2 linked regions of the Blastochloris viridis genome follow. The protein of the gene in region 1 interacts with the protein of each later gene in a pairwise test. Links are inferred from orthologs where the notes say so. Each region holds a gene or a part of one and is shown in the gene's direction. Other genes may lie near its edges. The genes, in order: BVIR_RS05055 and BVIR_RS09315.

The links.
Region 2: the proteins of BVIR_RS05055 (region 1) and BVIR_RS09315 interact in binary tests that used the Escherichia coli proteins (3 or more experiments, as listed by UniProt). The link is inferred for Blastochloris viridis from one-to-one orthologs.

What each region holds. Positions count from the first base shown.
Region 1 is NZ_CP012946.1:1,135,367-1,139,695, reverse strand. The notes cover bases 1,616-4,329. They hold BVIR_RS05055 (P-II family nitrogen regulator), read left to right. Parts: upstream 1,616-2,660; coding sequence 2,661-2,999; downstream 3,000-4,329. Other genes in these bases: glnA (type I glutamate--ammonia ligase), read left to right, coding at 3,078-4,329; BVIR_RS05060 (NAD(P)H-hydrate dehydratase), read right to left, coding at 1,616-2,376. Also shown: BVIR_RS05065 (multicopper oxidase family protein), read left to right, coding at 1-723; more of BVIR_RS05060, read right to left, coding at 844-1,615. UniProt on the Escherichia coli protein: P-II indirectly controls the transcription of the glutamine synthetase gene (glnA). P-II prevents NR-II-catalyzed conversion of NR-I to NR-I-phosphate, the transcriptional activator of GlnA. When P-II is uridylylated to P-II-UMP, these events are reversed.
Region 2 is NZ_CP012946.1:2,097,447-2,113,921, reverse strand. Bases 815-3,813 are described here. They hold BVIR_RS09315 (two-component system sensor histidine kinase NtrB), read left to right. Parts: upstream 815-1,745; coding sequence 1,746-2,882; downstream 2,883-3,813. Other genes in these bases: ntrC (nitrogen regulation protein NR(I)), read left to right, coding at 2,893-3,813; dusB (tRNA dihydrouridine synthase DusB), read left to right, coding at 815-1,749. In the rest of the region: BVIR_RS09325 (bifunctional 2-C-methyl-D-erythritol 4-phosphate cytidylyltransferase/2-C-methyl-D-erythritol 2,4-cyclodiphosphate synthase), read right to left, coding at 1-581; more of dusB, read left to right, coding at 712-814; more of ntrC, read left to right, coding at 3,814-4,335; BVIR_RS09305 (class I SAM-dependent methyltransferase), read left to right, coding at 4,540-5,052; BVIR_RS09300 (sensor histidine kinase NtrY-like), read left to right, coding at 5,235-7,505; nitrogen assimilation response regulator NtrX, read left to right, coding at 7,510-8,877; BVIR_RS09290 (D-amino-acid transaminase), read left to right, coding at 9,089-9,946; RNA chaperone Hfq, read left to right, coding at 10,165-10,425; GTPase HflX, read left to right, coding at 10,426-11,796; BVIR_RS09275 (NAD(+)--dinitrogen-reductase ADP-D-ribosyltransferase), read left to right, coding at 12,040-12,843; draG (ADP-ribosyl-[dinitrogen reductase] hydrolase), read left to right, coding at 12,856-13,755; BVIR_RS16410 (cyclin-dependent kinase inhibitor 3 family protein), read right to left, coding at 13,768-14,997; BVIR_RS09255 (histone deacetylase family protein), read right to left, coding at 15,770-16,475.

The sequences.
Region 1 (4,329 bases):
CAGCCCGCCGAGGTGTTCGAGCTCGGCCGGCCGACCCTTGCCCTGCCGCCCGGCGCCCGGGTCGACGTGATGGTGGACATGCCGGCCGCCGCGACCGATGCCTCGCCGCCGGCCATCCGGCTGCGCGGCTACGGCACCGACGCGGTGCTGGCGCGCTTCGTCATCGATCCCGGCCCGCCGCGGCGACCCGATCCGCTCGGCAAGGTCGCGGAGCTGCCGGCCAATCCCCTGCCCCGCACCATCGAGCTGACGGGCGCCCTCCGCGCCGAACTGGTGATGGACGGCGGCGGCCAGGAGTCCGCGCTCGCGCCGGCGAAGGAGCCAACCCGCGAGCGCCCCCCGACTGCTGCAAAGGATTCCGCTGCAAAGGACAAGGAGCCGCCGAAGACGACGGTCGCCAGGCCGCCGGCGTGGGCCTTGTCGGCTCAGTCCGGCGAAGTCGGGCCGCCGCTGTTCAGCGTACCGCGCGGCCGCACCGTGGTGCTGGCGCTGGTCAACCGGACGCGCCGGCCGCACGTCGTTCATATCCACGGCCACCATGTCCGCCTGCTCGACAGCCTCGACGACGGCTGGAAGCCGTGGTGGCACGACACCCTGCTGGTCGGCGACGACCGCACCGCCCGGATCGCGTTCGTTGCCGACAATCCGGGCAAGTGGCTGCTCGAGTGCCGCATGCTTGATCAACAGGCCACCAGCATGGCGACGTGGTTCGAGGTGACGTGAGGCGGGACTGCGCGGCCGTCAAAATGAGATCGGGAACCTCGCCCCGTCATCCTCGGGCGGGGCGGGATGCGCAGCGACTGCCGCCGCCTGGCGGAACGACCGGGCATCATGCCTCGCCGGCTACTCCCCCGGCGGCGTCCGCCACCCCGTCAGGAGGTCGACGTCGAGCTGCTCATAAAGCGCCCGCGTCACCCGCGGCAGCGCCTCCGGCAGGTCCTCGGCGATCAGGCCGGGACCGGCCTCGCGGCCGCTTTCGCCGTGCAGCCAGGTCGCCGCGCACGCCGCCTCGAACGCCGGCATGCCCTGGCACAGCATGGCGGTGGCGATGCCGGCCAGGACGTCGCCGGAGCCGGCGGTGGCGAGCCACGGCGGCGCGTTCTCGGTGATGGCGGCGCGGCCGTCCGGCGCGGCGATGACGCTGTCGCCGCCCTTCAGCACGACGACGGCGCCGAGCCGGGCCGCCGCCCGCCGGGCACGGTCGAGCTTGGGCCCATGCTTCAGCGGATCGCCAAGGAACAGCCGGGCGAACTCGCCCTCGTGCGGGGTGATCACCACCAGCCGCGCGGGCTGGGCTTTGATGCGGTGGGCGAGGTCGCCGGCCCGGCCGGAAAACAGCGTCAGCGCATCGGCGTCCAGCACCACGGCACGGCCGGACGCCAGCGCGGCGTCGACCAAAGCCGCCGCCTCCGGCCCGGTGCCGAGCGCCGGGCCAAGCCCGACCGCGCGGAAGCGCTCGTCGGCGATCAGGTCGGACAGCGCCGCCGCCCCGGCCACCGGCCGCACCATCACCGCGGTGAGGACGCCGGCGTTCTCGTCGAGCGCGTCGAGCGGGCTCGCCACCGTCACCAGCCCGGCGCCGGCCCTGAGCGCGGCGCGCGCCGCCATGCGGATGGCGCCGGTGCGCCCACGCGGCCCCGACACCAGCACGGCATGGCCGCGGACGTACTTGTGGTCGATGAGGGTCGGGACGAAGAACCGGTCGCCCCACAGCGCAGGACCGTTGGCGTAAAGGCTCGGGCCAACTGCGGTAACCGTTTCATCCGTGATACCGATATCGGCGACCCGCACCCTGCCGCACTGTATCCGCCCCGGCAGCAACAGGTGGCCGGGCTTGCGCCGGCAAAACGTCACCGTCTCCACCGCGCGCACTGCGACCCCCATCACCTGGCCGGTATCGCCATTGATGCCGGACGGCAGGTCGACCGCCACCACCGGCACGCCGGCGCCGTTGATGCGGGCGATCAGGTCAGCGGCGGCGCCTTCGATCGGGCGGTCGAGCCCGGCGCCGAACAGCGCATCGACGATGAAGCCGGCGCGGACGCCGTCGAACACCTCCGGCGGCTCGATCTCGCCGCGGAACCGCGCGGCGGACTCCGCCGCATCGCCGGTGAGGCGCTCGCGCGGCCCGAGCAGGATCAGCCGCATCGGGTAGCCCCGCTGCGCCAGCAGGCGGGCGGCGACGAAGCCATCGCCGCCATTGTTGCCCGGCCCGCACACCACCAGCCCCGGCGTCGCCAGCGGGAAGCGGCGGGCGGCGGCGTCCGCTACCGCCACCCCGGCGCGATCCATCAAGGTGAGGCCCGGGGTGCCGGCGGCAATGGTGCGGCGGTCGGCCTCGGCCATCTCGGCGACGGAGAGAAGCTCGATCAGCATGCTGGCACGCCCCAGTGATCGCCCGCGAGATCGGCATGCTGCACAAACAACAGGCTCACGGCGGAGTCCGAGATTGACCGGAAGCGATGGAGCGGCCTATTTCGTAGGCGCCCGGCCTTTTTGCTGGGCACACTTCGCGGAACAATAGGCCAAGCGATTTTAACCGCGATCAGCAAAGCTTTGTTCCTTCAGCGTTATCTTAACTAGCTCATTTGGCACGGGATCTGCTAACGCGCTGTCGGCTCGGCCGGAGCGGGGGCCGACCGGCCAGGGAGACGCGAGCGATGAAGAAGATCGAAGCCATCATCAAGCCGTTCAAGCTCGATGAGGTGAAGGAGGCGTTGCAGGAGGTTGGCCTCCAGGGCATCACCGTCACCGAAGCGAAAGGCTTTGGACGCCAGAAGGGACATACCGAACTGTACCGTGGCGCTGAATATGTGGTGGATTTTCTGCCGAAGGTGAAGATTGAAGTGGTCTTGTCAGATGACATGGTCGAAAAGGCCATCGATGCCATTCGGCGGGCGGCGCAGACCGGTCGGATTGGCGACGGCAAGATCTTTGTCTCCAACGTCGAGGAGGCCATCCGTATCCGCACCGGCGAATCCGGCCTCGACGCGATCTAGTGCGCGCCTCCGCGTTCTCCTGACTTCCAAAACCTCCAGGCCTGCTACCGCGACCCCGTCGCATCAAGAGGAAATGACATGAAGACGGCACAAGATGTGCTTAAGCTGATCAGCGACAATGACATCAAATACGTCGACTTCCGCTTCACCGACCCTCGCGGCAAGTGGCAGCATGTGACCTTCGACGTTTCGCTGATCGACGACGAAGTCTTCTCGGAAGGCGTGATGTTCGACGGCTCCTCGATCGCCGGCTGGAAGGCGATCAACGAGTCGGACATGAACCTGATGCCCGACCCGGCGACCGCCACCATCGACCCGTTCTTCGCCGAGACCACGCTGTCGATCGTCTGCGACGTGCTCGAGCCGACCACCGGCGAAGCCTACAACCGCGACCCGCGCGGCATCGCCAAGAAGGCCGAAGCCTACGTGAAGGCGTCCGGCGTCGGCGACACCATCTTCTTCGGTCCGGAAGCCGAGTTCTTCATCTTCGACGACGTCAAGTTCAAGGCCGACCCCTACAACACCGGCTTCGTGCTCGACTCGGCCGAGCTGCCGATCAACGCCGACACCGACTATGAGAGCGGCAACCTCGGCCACCGCGTCCGCACCAAGGGCGGCTACTTCCCGGTGCCGCCGGTCGACTCCGCCCAGGACATGCGCTCCGAAATGCTCGGCGCCATGGCCAAGATGGGCGTGAAGGTCGAAAAGCACCATCACGAGGTGGCATCCGCCCAGCACGAACTCGGCGTGAAGTTCGACACGCTGACGCTGATGGCGGACCATCTGCAGATCTATAAGTACTGCATCCACCAGGTCGCCCACATTTACGGCAAGACCGCCACCTTCATGCCGAAGCCGGTGTTCGGCGACAACGGCTCGGGCATGCACTGCCACCAGTCGATCTGGAAGGGCGGCAAGCCGGTGTTCGCCGGCGACAAGTACGCCGACCTCTCCGATGAGTGCCTGTGGTACATCGGCGGCATCATCAAGCACGCCAAGGCCCTCAACGCCTTCACCAACCCGCTGACCAACTCCTACAAGCGTCTGGTGCCGGGCTACGAGGCGCCGGTGCTGCTCGCCTATTCGTCGCGCAACCGCTCGGCGTCCTGCCGCATCCCCTACACCAACAACCCGAAGGCCAAGCGCGTCGAGGTCCGCTTCCCCGATCCGGGCGCGAACCCCTACCTCGCCTTCGCGGCGATGACGATGGCCGGCCTCGACGGCATCAAGAACAAGATCGATCCCGGCCCGGCGATGGACAAGGATCTCTATGATCTGCCGCCGCGCGAACTGAAGCGCATCCCGACTGTGTGCGGCTCGCTGCGCGAGG
Region 2 (16,475 bases), 970 kb from region 1 along the record:
TCGGTGAAATCGTCGCGGCCGGCCGCGGCCGCGCGGGCGTGAAGGTCTTCGATGACCTGGAACGGAAACGCCTGCGGCGTCTGCACCGCGCGCAGCCGCGCACGGTCGACGGTGGCCTCCACCGTCTCCGCGCCATCGACCGCCTTGATGGTGTCGGTCACCGGCACGCCGGGCACCGCCGGGCCGCGGCATCCGGCCTGGATGGCGCGCGATACCAATGCCGGCGAGGCGAACGGGCGGGCTGCATCATGGATGAGCACAACGTCCGGTTTGTAGTGCGCCAAGGCGGCAAGCCCGGCGCGGACCGAGGCTTGGCGGGTGGCGCCGCCGGTCACCGGCGGAAGCACTGCCGCAGGCGCATTCGCCAGCTCGGCGTAAAGCGCATCGTCGGCGGTGCCGATGACCGGCTGCACCAGGTCGACCTCAGGATGGGCCGCGAACAGCGCCAAACTGCGGGCGAGGGCGCACTGCCCGAGCACCGGCTTGAATTGCTTGGGGATATCCCCGCCGGCACGCACCCCGCGGCCGGCGGCGACGATGAGGGCGGCCGTTTTCGGCCGATGGGACGAAGCGAGCGACATCATCCGCCCTGTAGCTCATTTTGACGGTGACGTCAGCGCCGATGAAATGGGCGGCGAACGGACTTGATTGCCGGGCCGTTCTGACTAAACTCTGGGCACAGGCAACATCAGCCTAGTTCATAGGCAATTTATGGTCGCAGTGGCCTCATCATCAAGCACCCCGACGTTACGTATCGGCGGGCTCGCTTTGCCAAGCAATGTGCTGCTGGCGCCGATGGCCGGCATCACCGATGCGCCGGTGCGGCGGATTGCGCTCGCCTATGGCGCCGGGCTGGTGGTGTCGGAAATGATCGCCTCCGGCTGGCTGATGCGCGGCGAGGTCGAGGCGATGCTGCGCACCGAGCGGGTTGAGGGCGGGTTCCATGCCGTGCAGCTAACCGGCTGCGACCCGGCACAGCTTGCCGCAGCGGCAGAAGTCGTCGCGGGGGCCGGCGCCGATCTGATTGATCTCAACATGGGGTGCCCGGCTCGAAAGGTAACCGGCGGCGAGGCCGGTGCGGCGCTGATGCGCAATCTCGACCATGCCGAGCGATTGATCGTGGCGGTGGTCGAGCGGGTGAAGGTGCCGGTCACCGTGAAGATGCGGCTGGGCTGGGACGAGACCTGCATCAACGCGCCAGAACTGGCGCGTCGGGCCGAGGCCGCGGGCGTTGCCGCCGTCACCGTTCATGGCCGCACCCGCCGCCAGTTCTATTCCGGCCGTGCAGATTGGGCAGCCATCGGCCGGGTGAAGCAGGACGTGTCGATCCCGGTGATCGCCAATGGTGACGTCGCCACGGCACAGGACGCCGCCGCCGTGCTCGCGGTGTCCGGCGCCGACGGCGTGATGATCGGGCGTGCCGCTCAGGGCCGGCCGTGGCTGCCGGGGCGGATCGCCCGGCAACTCGCCACCGGTATCCCGGCGGATGATCCCTCGCTCACCGATCAGCTCGAGGTGCTGCGCGGCCTCTATCAGGCGCTGCTTGCCCATCACGGCCGCGCGGTCGGGGTGCGGGTGGCGCGCAAGCATCTCGGCTGGGGACTCGCGGTAGCGGCGGCCACCGCGGATGCGCCGACCGACGTGGTGGCGGCGTGGCGCCAGCGTCTTCTCACCACCGATGATCCCGACCACGTTCACGCAGGACTGGGCGACGCTTTTGCGGCGTTCGCCTGGAAGGAGGCCGCATGAGCGCCGCCGAAAACCGCAAACCGGTCGAACGGGCCGGCCCGACCAACGGCCCCGATGTCGTGCTCAACGCGCTCCCCCACGCCGTGCTGACGGTGGGGCGCGAGGGCTGCATTCTCGACGCCAATGTCGCGGCCGAAGCGTTCTTCCACGTTTCCAAGCCGATGCTGCGCCGCCATCGCCTGAGCGAGCTGGTGCCGTTCGGCAGTCCGCTGTTGTCGCTGGTCGAGGACGTGCGATCGCGCCGCTCGCCGGTTGCGGAGTATCGCGTCGACCTCGGCAGCCCGCGCACCGGCGAGCGCGTGGTCGACATCTATGTGTCGCCGATGCCGGAAGACCCGGGCTGTGTGGTGGTGATGCTGCAGGAACGTACGATTGCCGACAAAATGGACCGCCAGCTTACCCACCGCGGCGCGGCGCGGTCGGTGACCGCGCTGGCTGCGATGCTCGCCCACGAGATCAAGAACCCATTGTCCGGCATCCGCGGCGCCGCGCAGTTGCTGGAGCAGTCGGTCGAGGACCAGGACCGCGCGTTGACCCGGCTGATCTGCGACGAGGCCGACCGCATCGTGAAGCTGGTCGACCGCATGGAGGTGTTCGCCGACGAGCGCCCGGTCGAGCGCGAGCCGTTGAATATCCACGTTATTCTCGAGCACGTGAAGCGGCTGGCGGTGTCGGGCTTCGCCCGCAGCATCCGCTTCGTCGAGGACTACGATCCCTCGCTGCCGCCGGTGTTCGGCAACCGCGATCAACTGGTCCAGGTGTTTCTCAACCTGGTCAAGAACGCGGCGGAGGCGATCGGCCCCGACACCGGCGACGGCGAGATCGCGCTCACCACCGCGTTCCGGCCCGGCGTGAGGCTCACCATCCCCGGCACCAAGACCCGGATCGGGCTGCCGCTCGAATTCTGCGTCCGCGACAACGGTCCCGGCGTGCCGGAAGACCTGCTGCCGCACATGTTCGATCCGTTTGTCACCACCAAGCCGACCGGAACCGGCCTGGGTCTTGCATTGGTGGCGAAGATCGTCGGCGACCATGGGGGGATCATCGAATGCGACTCCCAGCCGCGCCGCACCGTGTTTCGCGTCCTGATGCCGATCTACACTGGGGGCCGTTCCGCCCCGGCACGCCGCTAAGGAGTTTTCGATGCCCGCCGGCAGCATTCTCGTCGCCGACGACGACGCCGCGATCCGCACCGTGCTGAACCAGGCGCTGTCGCGCGCCGGCTACGAAGTCCGCTCCTGCGGCAACGCGGCGACGCTGTGGCGATGGGTCGCCCAGGGCGAAGGCGACCTCGTCATCACCGACGTGGTGATGCCGGACGAAAATGCCTTCGACCTTCTGCCGCGCATCAAGAAGGTCCGCCCCGATCTGCCGGTGGTGGTGATGAGCGCGCAGAACACCTTTCTCACCGCCATCCGCGCCTCCGAGCGCGGCGCCTATGAATATCTTCCCAAGCCCTTCGACTTGAAGGAGCTGATTGCCATCGTCGGCCGCGCGCTGGCCGAGCCCAAGCGTGGACGCCACGTCGAGGAGACTGGCGAGCCGACTGACAATATTCCGCTGGTTGGTCGCTCGGCGGCGATGCAGGACATCTACCGCGTGCTGGCGCGGCTGATGCAGACCGATCTGACGGTGATGATCACCGGCGAATCGGGCACCGGAAAGGAATTGGTGGCGCGGGCGCTGCACGACTATGGCAAGCGCTCGTCCGGACCGTTCGTCGCCATCAACATGGCGGCGATTCCGCGCGACCTGATCGAGTCCGAGCTGTTCGGCCACGAAAAGGGGGCGTTTACAGGCGCCAATGCCCGCTCCTCCGGCCGCTTCGAGCAGGCCGAGGGCGGCACCCTGTTCCTCGACGAGATCGGCGACATGCCGATGGAGGCTCAGACGCGACTTTTGCGCGTGCTGCAGCAGGGCGAATACACCACGGTCGGCGGCCGCACGCCGATCAAGGCCGACGTGCGCATCATCGCTGCCACCAACAAGGACCTGCGCCTCCTGATCCAGCAGGGGCTGTTTCGCGAGGATTTGTTCTTCCGCCTCAACGTTGTGCCGCTGCGGCTGCCGCCATTGCGCGAGCGGGCCGAGGACATTCCAGACCTGGTGCGCCACTTCTTCATGCGGATCGAGCGCGAAGGTTTGCCGGCAAAGCAGCTCGATGCCGGCGCGGTCGACCGGCTGAAGCGCTACCGTTGGCCGGGCAACGTCCGCGAGTTGGAGAACCTGATTCGCCGCCTCGCTGCGCTCTATCCCCAGGACACCATCACCGCCAACCTGATCGACGCCGAGCTATCGCAGCCGGAAAGCGAGCCGGGCGTCGACCAGCCCAAGGCCGACGACACCCTGTCGGGCTCGGTCGAGCGGCATCTGGCGGCCTATTTCGCCGGGTTCGGCGACCGCCTGCCACCGCCCGGTCTCTACCACCGCATCCTGCGCGAGGTGGAGTATCCGCTGCTGTCGGTGGCGCTGGCGGCGACCCGCGGCAACCAGATCAAGGCAGCTGAGCTACTCGGGGTCAATCGCAACACTTTGCGCAAGAAGATCCGCGATCTCGACGTCCAGGTCGTCCGTACCAGCCGGTAGCGGTGCGGCGAGGGCAGGCGGAATCGTGAACAGCCCGCGTGATTCCGTACCCGGAATCACCGAAGATCAAATCATCGAAAATCGTTGTGCGAAAACGGGATTTTCGACGGCTGGATCGCTGGGGCGCCGGCCGAAGTGGTCGGCTGCTGCCCGAAGCGGTCCGGCAGGCTTTGATGCTGGGTCGGGACCGGCAGGTGAGGGCGGATGACGAAGTACAATTTCGGCTGCGGCAACTTTAAGAAGCCGGGTTTCATCAATGTCGATGTCCGGCCCGATTCCGCGGCCGACGTCGTCGCCGAGGCGTGGGACACCAGCCAGTTTCTCCAGGGTGCCGCCGAGTTCGTCTATTCACGCCATATGCTGGAGCACCTCGACCCCGACGACGCCCGGCTGACCCTGCGGGCGTGGCTGGGACTGCTGCGGCCGGGCGGCCTCCTCAACGTGATCGTGCCCGACGTCGCCTTCCACGCCCGCCAAATCCTCGGCCTGGCGACCAGTTCGTTCCCGAATCAGTTCGACCACGCCTGCGCCGGATTCTGGGGGTGGCGGGACGAGGCACGCGGCGGCAGCCGCGAGGACGCACACCGCTGGGGCTATACCGAGCACTCGCTGTCCGCCGAACTGCTGAGCGCCGGCTTCGTCCAGGTCCAGCGGGCAACGGAAGGCCCCGACCGCGAGGCTTGGCACCTGAATATCGTCGCGCTGCGGCCGATTTGACCGGATGTGCTGGAGCGCGGCGCCCACCGAAAGGCGTGGATGATGTTGCTCGCCGCGCCAGTTTCCCAAATCTGTCACATTTTTGCACCGGTGTTGTCGGAAAGCATCGACAGTGCCCGGCCGTGTTACAGCATTCGACCGCGACCGTGGCATTGCGGAGATAGTTGGCACCGGAGCAACATGTGACGGCGCAACAGACCGATACCGTTCCCGCTGCGACCGGCGGCGAGACTGCCAGCTTCCCACCCGTGCCGCGGCGGCTGTGGGTGCGTCTGCTCGGCCCGCTCGCGGTCGGCTTGGCGCTGTTGTCGGCGCTCGCCACCTTCCTGGTGCTGGCCGGGCTGACGCCGATCGCGCCGACCCACGAGATCGTCGTCACCCTGCTCGGCACCAACGCCATCACGGTGGCGGGGTTGCTGGCAGTGATCGTCCGCGAGGGGATGTCGCTGTGGGTGGCGCGAAAGCGCGGTCGCGCCGGCGCGCGGCTCCATATCCGCGTGGTGTCGCTGTTCAGCGTGATCGCGGCGCTGCCGGCGATCCTGGTCGCGGTGGTGGCCTCGATCACGCTCGACCGCGGGCTGGACCGCTGGTTTTCCGAGCGGACCAAGCTGATGGTCGAGACCTCGATCGGGATCGGCCAGGCCTATGTCCGCGAGCACGCCGGCTCGATCCGCGGCGAAATCCTGGCGATGGCGCAGGACTTCAACCGCCTGCACCCGATCTATGACAGCGACCGCGAGCGGTTCCGCCAGATCATGACCGGGCAAGCGACGCTGCGCGGCCTGCCGGTCGCCATGCTGATCAAGCGCGACCTCACGATCATCGAACGCGCCAACATTCAACTCGCCCGCGAGATCCTGATTCCGGCGACCCTGGCCATTGGCGATGCGACCGAGGAGCAGCCGCTGATCCAGATCATCGGCCAGAACGACATCGTCGCCGCGGTGATGCCGCTCAAGGCCTATGAGGACACCTATCTGCTGGTCGCCCGCCCGATCGATCCGCGCGTCATCGACTACCTGCAGAAAACCCAGGCCTCGATCGACGAGTTCCGGGTGCTGGAGGAGCGGCGGTTCGGCGTGCAGGTGGCGTTCGCGCTGATGTACGTGGTGATCGCGCTGATCGTGCTGCTATCGGCGGTGTGGATCGGGCTCGCCTTCGCCAACACCCTGGTTGCCCCAATCCGCCGGCTGATCGGCGCGGCCAACCTGGTCGCCGCCGGCAACCTCTACGTCCAGGTGCCGGTGCGCCGCCCCGAGGGCGACCTCGCCAATCTCGGCGAGAGCTTCAACAAGATGACGCAGGAATTGCGCAGCCAGCGCGACGACCTGATCGGTGCGCGCGACCTGATCGACCAGCGCCGACGTTTCACCGAGGCGGTGCTGGCGGGAGTTTCGGCCGGGGTGTTCGGCCTCGACGCGGCCGGCAACATCACCATCGTCAACCGCTCGGCCGAGGGGTTGCTCGGGCTCGACGCCGCCGAGGCCGTCGGCAAGCCGGTCGCCGAGGTGGTGCCGGAACTGGCGTCATTGGTCGAGGATGCCCGCGCCGGCGGCAACCGGCTGGTGCAGGGCCAGGTTACGCTGGTGCGAAAGGGCCGTGAGCGTACCCTGCTGGTGCGCGTTACCAGCGAGACGGCGGCCGACCCCAACCGCGGCTTCATCGTCACCCTCGACGACATCACCGACCTTGTCACCGCCCAGCGCACCTCGGCGTGGGCGGACGTCGCCCGCCGCATCGCCCACGAGATCAAGAACCCGCTGACGCCGATCCAGCTGTCGGCCGAACGCCTCAAGCGAAAATACGGCAAGGTGATCCAGACCGACCGCGAGGTTTTCGAGCAGTGCACCGACACCATCATCCGCCAGGTCGGCGACATCGGCCGCATGGTCGACGAGTTCGCCTCGTTTGCCCGCATGCCCAAGCCGACGCTCGGCGAGCACGATGCCGTCGACATGGTGCGGCAGGCGGTGTTCCTGATGAAGATGGCGAGCCCCGACATCACGTTTGAGAGCCATCTGCCCGACACCCCGGTGATGGCGCGGTTCGATCGCCGCCAGCTGTCCCAGGCCGTGACCAACATCGTCAAGAACGCCACCGAGGCGGTGGCGGCGGCGCCGCCGGACGCGGTCCACCCGCCCAAAATCGAGATTTCGCTCGGCCGTGACGGCGACGACGTGGTGATCGACGTCATCGACAACGGCATCGGCCTGCCGGCGGAAAACCGCCAACGCCTGCTGGAGCCCTACGTCACGACGCGCGAGAAGGGCACCGGCCTCGGCCTCGCCATCGTCGGCCGGATTCTGGAAGACCACGGCGGCGGAATCGAGCTCGCCGACGCCCCGGCAGTCGCCAGCGGCGGGCGCGGCGCCTGGGTCCGCCTGAGGTTCCAAGCCGATCCACCGACACCCGCCGCTCAGCCGGCAGCTGCTCACGACTCACGGCAGAGGTGAATGCATGGCCTCCGACATCCTGATCGTCGATGACGAAGCCGACATCCGAGACCTCGTTGCCGGTATCCTGGAAGATGAGGGCTACAACGCCCGCACCGCGGGCGACAGCGACAGCGCGCTGGCTGCAATCGAACAACGCCGGCCGCACCTCGTTCTACTCGACATCTGGCTGGAAGGCAGCCGGCTCGACGGGCTTCAACTGCTCGACGTCATCAAGCAGCACCACCCCGACGTGCAGGTGGTGATGATCTCCGGCCACGGCAACATCGAGACCGCGGTGACGGCGATCCACAAGGGCGCCTACGACTTCATCGAGAAGCCGTTCAAGGCCGACCGCCTGGTGCTGGTGGTCGAGCGGGCGATCGAGACCCTGCGCCTGAAGCGCGAGGTCAAGGAACTCAAGACCTTCGCGCCGATCGCCCAGCATCTGGTCGGCTCCTCGCCGGCAATGAACCAGTTGCGGACCTCGATCGACCGCGTCGCGCCGACCAACAGCCGCATCCTCCTGGTCGGGCCGTCGGGCGCCGGCAAGGAGCTCACCGCCCGCATGATCCACTCTCAGTCCACCCGCGCGAACGGGCCGTTCGTCGCCACCAACGCGGTGATGATCACGCCTGAGCGGATGGAGACCGAACTGTTCGGCGTCGAGGGTGGCGACCAGCGCGGTCGCACCGTCGGCGCACTCGAAGAGGCCCACGGCGGCACGCTGTTCCTCGACGAGATCGCCGACATGCCGCGCGAAACCCAGAGCAAGATCCTCCGCGTGCTGGTCGACCAGAACTTCGTGCGGGTCGGCGGCACCACCCGCGTGCACGTCGATGTGCGCATCATCTCGTCCACCAGCCGCAACCTGGAAGCCGAGATCGCGGCCGGCCGTTTCCGCGAGGACCTCTATCACCGCCTGTCGGTGGTGCCGATTCGGCTGCCCTCGCTGGCCGAGCGCCGCGAGGACATTCCGGAACTGATCGCCTATTTCATGGAGCAGATTTCGCAGACAACCGGTCTGCCCAAGCGCACCATCGGCGAGGACGCCATGGCGGTGCTGCAGGCCCACGATTGGCCGGGCAACGTCCGCCAGCTCCGCAACAACGTCGAGCGCCTCTTGATTCTGGCCGGCGGCGATTCCGACGCCACCATCAACGCCTCGATGCTGCCGCAGGATGTCGGCGCGCTGATGCCGGCGATGCCGAACGGCCACGGCAGCGACCAGATTCTGCGTCTGCCACTGCGCGATGCCCGCGAGATGTTCGAGCGGGAATATCTCGCCGCCCAGATCAGCCGGTTTTCCGGCAACATTTCGCGCACCGCCGAGTTCGTCGGCATGGAGCGCTCGGCGCTCCACCGCAAGCTCAAGACGCTCGGCATCGGTTGAGGTCACGATGGCTTGAGCGCGGTTGCCCGGCACCGCGTCCGGCCTGGAGCCGGGCGGGACGGCGTGCGAGATTGCGCGCTCCATCCAGAGCCGATGCCCCGCAGGCGGCTGCGGCCTTGCGTGGGCGCCACGCTCGAACAAACCTGAAGGCACGCGGCCGTTCCATCCCGGCGCCATGCGCTCCAGCGAGTCGAAAGGACTACACCTACCCATGTCGCGCATAGCTTACGTCAATGGCCTTTATGTTCCGCATGGAGAGGCGGGGGTTCATATCGAGGACCGCGGGTTTCAGTTCGCGGACGGCGTCTACGAGGTCTGCGAAGTCCGGGACGGCCACCTGATCGACGAGACCCGCCACATCAGCCGGCTGATCCGCTCGCTCGGCGAACTGCGGATGGCGATGCCGATGAGCCGTGCCGCGCTCGGCCTCGTTCTGCGCGAGGTGGTGCGACGCAACCGCGTCCGCGATGGCTTGGTCTATCTGCAGGTGACGCGCGGCGTGGCGCAACGGAACTTCCTGTTCCCGGCCAACACCACGCCGACGCTGGTGGTGACGGCGCGCGCGACCAGCCGTGCCGAGCTGGAGCAGCGGGCCGAAGCCGGCATCTCGGTCATTACCGTGCCGGACAATCGCTGGGATCGGGTCGACATCAAGACCGTCGGGCTGCTGCCCAACTGCCTGGCGAAGGAGGCGGCCAAGGCCGCCGGCGCCCGCGAGGCGTGGTTCGTCGACCGCGACGGTTACGTTACCGAAGGCGGCTCTTCCAACGCCTGGATCGTGTCGGCCGAGGGCCGCCTGATCACCCGGCCGGCTGAATTCGGCATCCTGCGCGGCATTACCCGTACCGTGACGCTGGAGGTGGCGGCGCGGCTGAACCTCCAGGTCGAGGAGCGGGGATTTACGCGGGAGGAGGCCTACGCGGCGGTGGAAGCTTTCGTCACCTCCGCAACGCTGGGGGTGATGCCGGTGGTGCGCATCGACGGCCGCGCCGTCGGCGATGGCAAGCCCGGCCGTGCGGCGCGCGAACTGCGGGCGACGTTCCATAGCGTGGCCGAGGTTGCGCCATAGCCGCTGCTGGCCGACGAACCGGGTGGTTCGCCGGTTCGTGAACGGCGGCCGGCGTGATTTTTTGCTGCAGGACACAACCCGGCTTGCGTGCTAGCCCCGGTTTGCCATCTAATGTTCCGTGTCCACCTCTGCGTCGCAGCCTGATCTGCGCCGCCCGCTGCAGGGCAAAACAAAAGCCGATTCCTTCCAGCCGAATCGACAGACAATGGACCAAGAAAATGCCGGCTGAACGTGCTCAGAATTTACAGGACACCTTCCTCAATCACGTCCGCAAACATAAAGTACCGCTGACAATATTCCTCGTGAACGGTGTGAAGCTGCAGGGGGTGGTGACATGGTTCGACAACTTTTGTGTTCTCCTGCGGCGGGACGGACACTCGCAGCTTGTCTATAAGCACGCCATTTCCACGATCATGCCGGGCCAGCCCGTTCAGTTGTTCGACGCAGCTGACGAGGCGGTTCCTGCCGAGAAGACGTAATTGAGTTTCTTTGATGAGTCGCGCCCCGGTGCCCGCGGCGCCGCCCACGACACCAGGGTGGCGCCGACCCGCGCCGCGGTGCTGGTCCCTGTGCGCAGCCGCGACCGATCGCGTGCCGGTGCAGCCGGATCGACGCGCACGCCGGACGCCCGGCTGGACGAGGCGACCGGCCTTGCCGCCGCGATCGACCTCGACGTCGTGGTCGCCACGCTGGTGCCGCTGGCCGACGTGCGTCCCGCCACCTTCCTCGGCAAGGGCAAGGTCGAGGAACTCGCCGGCCTCATCGAGGCCGAACGGATCGACCTCGCCTATGTCGACGCCAGCCTCTCGCCGGTTCAGCAGCGCAATCTGGAACGGGCGTGGAAGACCAAGGTCATCGACCGCACCGCGCTGATTCTCGAGATTTTCGGACGGCGCGCGCGCACCCGCGAGGGCACGCTGCAGGTCGAACTCGCCCACCTCAACTATCAAAAGAGCCGGCTGGTACGGTCATGGACCCATCTTGAACGCCAGCGCGGTGGCTTCGGCTTCCTCGGCGGCCCCGGCGAGACCCAGATCGAGACCGACCGTCGCCTGATCGGCGAGCGCATCATCTCGATCGAACGCGAGCTGGAGCAGGTGACGCGCACCCGCGCGCTGCACCGCAAAAGCCGCGAGCGGGTTCCGTTCCCGGTGGTTGCGCTGGTCGGCTACACCAATGCCGGCAAATCGACGCTGTTCAACCGGCTGACGCGGGCCGAGGTGTTCGCCGAGAACCTGTTGTTCGCCACGCTCGACCCGACGTTGCGGGCGGTCGGTCTGCCGCATGGCACCCGCATCATCCTGTCCGACACCGTCGGCTTCATCTCCGAGTTGCCAACTACGCTGGTGGCGGCGTTCCGCGCCACACTGGAAGAGGTGATCGAGGCCGACCTGATCCTGCACGTGCGCGACGTTGCCCATATCGACACCGCCGCTCAGGCCGCCGACGTCGCCGATGTGCTGGGCGAACTCGGCATCGATTCGGACGACCATGCCCGTATCGTCGAGGTGTGGAATAAGGTCGACCTGATCGAAGGCGAGGCGCGGGCGCAGCTCGACGCCGAGGCCGCGCGTCGGCCGGCCGAGCAGCAGCCGGCGCTGGTGTCCGCCTTGAGCGGGGAGGGGGTCGAGGCGCTGCTCGACCGCATCGAGACGCGCATCACCGCTGGGCGCATCACCCGCACGGTGTCTTTGGCGCCCGAGGACGGGCAGGGGCTGGCCTGGCTCTATCGCCACGCCGACGTGATCGAACGCTCAGGCGACGCGGAGACCGGGCGCACGCTGGTCACGGTGCGGGTATCGCCCGAGCGGCTGGAGGAGATCGACCGACGGTTCCCGCCGAACCCGTGATCAGGTTCCATCACCTCGCAATTCCGGAAGCGACCACGCCGAAAGCGCTGGGTGCGAACCAGGGCTTTCGGTGAACCGACCGCGGCTCGAAGTCTGGACGCCGGGAGCTGTTGGACGGGGCCACCGGTGTGTTTTTTCTCCGCGATTGCTCTAAGCCTTTGACGTAACGTTTAATATTTCGCAAAACGCCGGTATCCGCCGTTGCGGAGAATGCTCCAAGCGATGGAAGACGCGGGATCTCGCATGCGGCGCGGCATCGGCCATTCGACCAACCTCGTGGGGCGGCCCTCGGAGTGGCTGGAGAGTTGCGCTTTCAACGAAGCGCCGGTTCCGCTGCACATCTGGGGCGTATGCGAGATGAACCGCAGCCTGTTCAGCATGCTGGAGCGGGCGGGCGACCTCGCCGAGGCGGGTGAAGCGTTCTTCTGCTACATGATGGCGATGTTCGGCATCGATCCCGAACAGCGCGACGCGGCATCCTGCGGAAAGCGCCGCTATCGCTCGTCGTTCCTGCGGCTGATCACCGGCTGGAGCTTCGACAGCAACGGCCCGGAAGGCGCCGTGCTGAAGGGCTGGGTCGAGAGCCGGTTCGGCGTCTGCCCGTCGTTCCACAAGGAAATCATCGAGCAGGTTTCGAGTCCCGCCTGGGCCGCCTATGTCGACGAGAAGATGTCGAGCCACTTCCATGACAACGCGATCTGGGTGCAGCTCGATCTTCTGTTCGAGTTCTGCCAATGGGCCATTCAGCGTTTCGCGTTTCCGGGCGAGACGCATCTGACGCTGTTTCGCGGCGTCAATGACTTCGATGAGCATTGGATCGTGGAGCGGACGGACAAGCACGCGGCGGTGATCCGGCTCAACAACCTTGTGTCGTTTTCGTCCGACCGCGGCGTCGCTGACTGCTTCGGCGACATGATCCTCACGGCGCGCGTTCCTGTCAGTAAAATCCTGTTTTTCAACGGCCTGTTGCCCTCGTATCTCTTGAAGGGCGAACGCGAGTATCTGGCGATCGGCGGCGAATTTCGGGTGAGCGTGGACTATGTTTGAGGAGACGGTCGCATGCCCGCGCTGACTGTGGAGAGCCGCGCGCTCGCGGCCTATCTTGGCTTCGCCATCGGCGACGCGCTCGGCGCCACGGTCGAGTTCATGACCAGGAGCGAAATCGCGGCGCAGTATGGCGTGCATCGCGACATCGTCGGCGGCGGCTGGCTGAGGCTCAAGCCGGGGCAGGTGACCGACGACACCGAGATGGCGCTCGCGCTGGGGCGCTCGATCATCCGCAAGGGTGGGCTGGACGCCCGCGACGTCTGCGACGAATTCGCGGCGTGGCTGAAGACCGGGCCGGCCGATGTTGGCAACACCTGCCGGCGCGGTATTCGGCGCTATGTCGTGGAGGGCACCGTCGAAGGCTCGTTTTCCGAAGGCGACGCCGGCAACGGCGCCGCGATGCGCATTCTGCCCGTGGCGCTCGCGACATTTGGCCAGCCCGGCACGGTGGAATCGTGGACGCTGGCGCAGGCGCACGCCACGCATCATCATCCGCTGTCGGACGACGCCTGCCTCGCGCTCGTGCGCATGGCGCATGGCCTCCTTGAAGGGCAGGGGAAGGACGTCGTGCGCAAGGAGGCTGAAATCCTCGTGGGCAAGCACAGGGCATTTCGCTTCGAGCCCTATCCGGGCCAATGCTCGGCCTTCATTGTCGACACCATGCAAACCGTGCTGCACCACTATCTGTGCGCGGACTCCTTCGCCGAGTGCGTCGTCCAAACCGTCAATCAAGGTGGTGACGCCGACACCGCAGGCGCAATTGCCGGCATGCTTGCGGGCGCCACCTATGGGCTGGAGGCGATCCCAGCGCGCTGGCTGGCAAGGCTCGACCGCGACGCAGCGGACGCCATCCGCGCGCAGGTGCCGCGGCTGCTGGCGATGTCGCGGGGCGCCAGCACCGAAGGCGTTTAAGCCGCCCGCCGCTCAGGCCACGCGCCTTGCCATGTCGGCTTTGCGGGCGATCATTTTTTCGGCAAGCGAGCTGCTGCCGCCATTCTCGGCGACGACCCTCCGAATCGCAGCGTCCGGAATTCGTGTCACCACAGCGATGGCATCACCGATCTCGGCAGGGCCGATGTCGCCGAACAGCCGGACCGCGTGAGTGTTGTCCGCGTCGGTGCGCAAGGTGTCGAGCTCGCGAACGCTCGCCCCGAATGCTCTGCCTTTGGGGTCCCCCTGCGCCCGAAACTCGAGCGCGCCGCCGACATCGAGCGTCAAGACGACCCCGCCGGCGACCCCCTGGTTGTCGCCGTCGAATCCGGCTGCGTCCCAGTTCGCTGTCCAGGCGTGCACCCCGAACCAGCGCTGCGCCTGCCGGCGCTCGCCGTCGCTGAGCTGCGAGACATGCTTCTTGTCGAGGTCGACAAACACGGTCGCCACCTCGTTCGGCTCCTTCGCGCTCACATAGGTCAGCGTCGGCGCCCCGGCCAGCTGGTAGAGCTTCGCCGCAAGGATCTCGTTGCGCGCATGCGCGGGCGATTCCAGCGACTTCACGTAGAACCGCCGGCCGCTGCTGTCCTGATAGACGCCGGCCGGATTGCTTCCCATCCGGCCGCCGACCTTCTGCATGGTCGCGGTGTCGATGGCGTCGGCATCCGTGGAGATAATGGCCCTCGTCCGCCTGACCAGCGCGAGCTGCGCCGGGGTCTCGATCGCGCCTTTGCGGGCGCGGCGGACGTCCTGGATTGCCTGCTCCGGCGTCAGGCCGAGTTCGATGAGAAGCCGGGCGGCAATCATGCCAGCCCGGCCGAGCCCGCCCTTGCAATGCACCACCACGTCAGTGCCGCCGCTTATCAGCGCGCGAATGTCCCGGCCGTGGCTCTGCCATTCTCGCTCGAAGGCCTCGGTCGGTACCGAGTAGTCCGCGATCGGCAGGTGCCGCCAATCGAGCCCCCGGCTTCGGATTTCCGCGCCGAGATGGGGCACCTTGAGCGCTGCGAGCTCGGCCGGCTCGACCAGCGTCAGCACCAGACCCGCGCCCCATGCTTTGATGACGTCGAGATCTGCCGTTAGGTCGCGTGCCCAAGCCCCCGTGCTCGCGGCATTGTCGTGCTTGCCGGGGCAGAATGTAATCCCGATCCGCCCCTGCGAGGGGCTGGCGCGCACCTCCGCGATCTGAAGGGGGTGTGTCTGGCTTGTCCGCGCCCCGGCCATCCTGCATTCCCGAAAACAAAGTCGCATCCTGAGCGAAAGAATACCGCAACAGCCGATCGTTCGCCACGCGGCGGAGGGCAAGGGATCGGGTCGCGTCCCGCTTGACGGTGTCTCGCTCGGCGAAAGGTGATCCGCCTGCGAGCGGCGCCCTTTGGTGGCGGCGAAGCGAGCTCTTGCGGCCCTGGCGACTGTCCGGGTTCGAAGGAACGACGAGTGGGGCGGCCGATCTCACTCACGGTCTCCAACGACCCAGGCGGCTTCGGTCTCCCACCCGTTACCGCACCGGGTAGCTTACCCGATCGCGGCGCATTCAAGTTACAGGGCGGACTTGAGAAGCTGAGGTCGGCCCCATGCTTCGAGACGGCTGCGGAGCCTGGCATCGGGCGCGCCTGCGGCGCGACCCGGTGGCAGCCTCCTCACCATGAGGCCGAGAAAGGTCAGCCTTCAGGGCCTCGGGTATCAATCATATCTACGGGGCCTGCATCGCCACTCGCGATGCTGTCATCCCAGAGTTTGCGCAGGTGATTGATTTTTTGCTGCCGCAGTTCCCGTTTGGCCGGCCGGTCCCGAATAGCATCACGGACGACTTCGCCTGTGGTCGCCTACTCGCCGCCATCAACAGCGGCGCGGATCGCAAACACTTGTTCGCCGGTGAGTGCGCCGCTGATCTTTTCAAGATTTGGCATAACCGTTTTGTTGATTTACCGTTTTTTCTTATGAAAATTACTACTTTCTCGCACCGGCTGCCGGTGTGTCCCGCTGTGGCGCAGCCTCACGCCCCCATCAACGTCATCACGTGGGCGGCAGTAGAGCGGGCGAGGCCTTCGAGGTCGTAGCCGCCCTCCAGGATCGACACCACCCGGTTGCCGCAGGACTCATCGGCGATCTCCATCAGCCGTTTGGTCACCCAGGCGAAATCGGCCTCGATCAGATTGATGTTGGCGAGCGGGTCGCGGACGTGGGCGTCGAACCCGGCGGAGATGATGATGAGGTCGGGTTTAAACAGCTTCAGCCGCGGGAAGATGATGCCGTCATAGGCAGCTTTGAACTCCGGGCCGCCGTCGCCGGCGGCGAGCGGCACATTGACGATGTTGCCGACCCCGGTCTCGCTCGGCGCCCCGGTGCCGGGATAGAGCGGCATCTCGTGGGTGGAGCAATACATGACGCTCGGATCGCTCCAAAAGATCTGCTGGGTGCCGTTGCCGTGATGGACGTCGAAATCGACGATGGCGACGCGGCCGGCGCCATAGGCGGCCTGGGCGTGGCGGGCGGCCACCGCGGCGTTGTTGAGGTAGCAGAACCCCATCGGGGTTGCGCTCTCGGCGTGGTGGCCGGGCGGCCGGATGGCGACGAAAGCGTTGGTGACCTTGCCGGTCATCACCTCGTCGACCGCCATCACCGAGCCGCCGGCGGACAGCCGCGCCGCGTGCCATGTGCCCGGCGACAGCGAGGTGTCGTTGTCGATCTGCACCATGCCC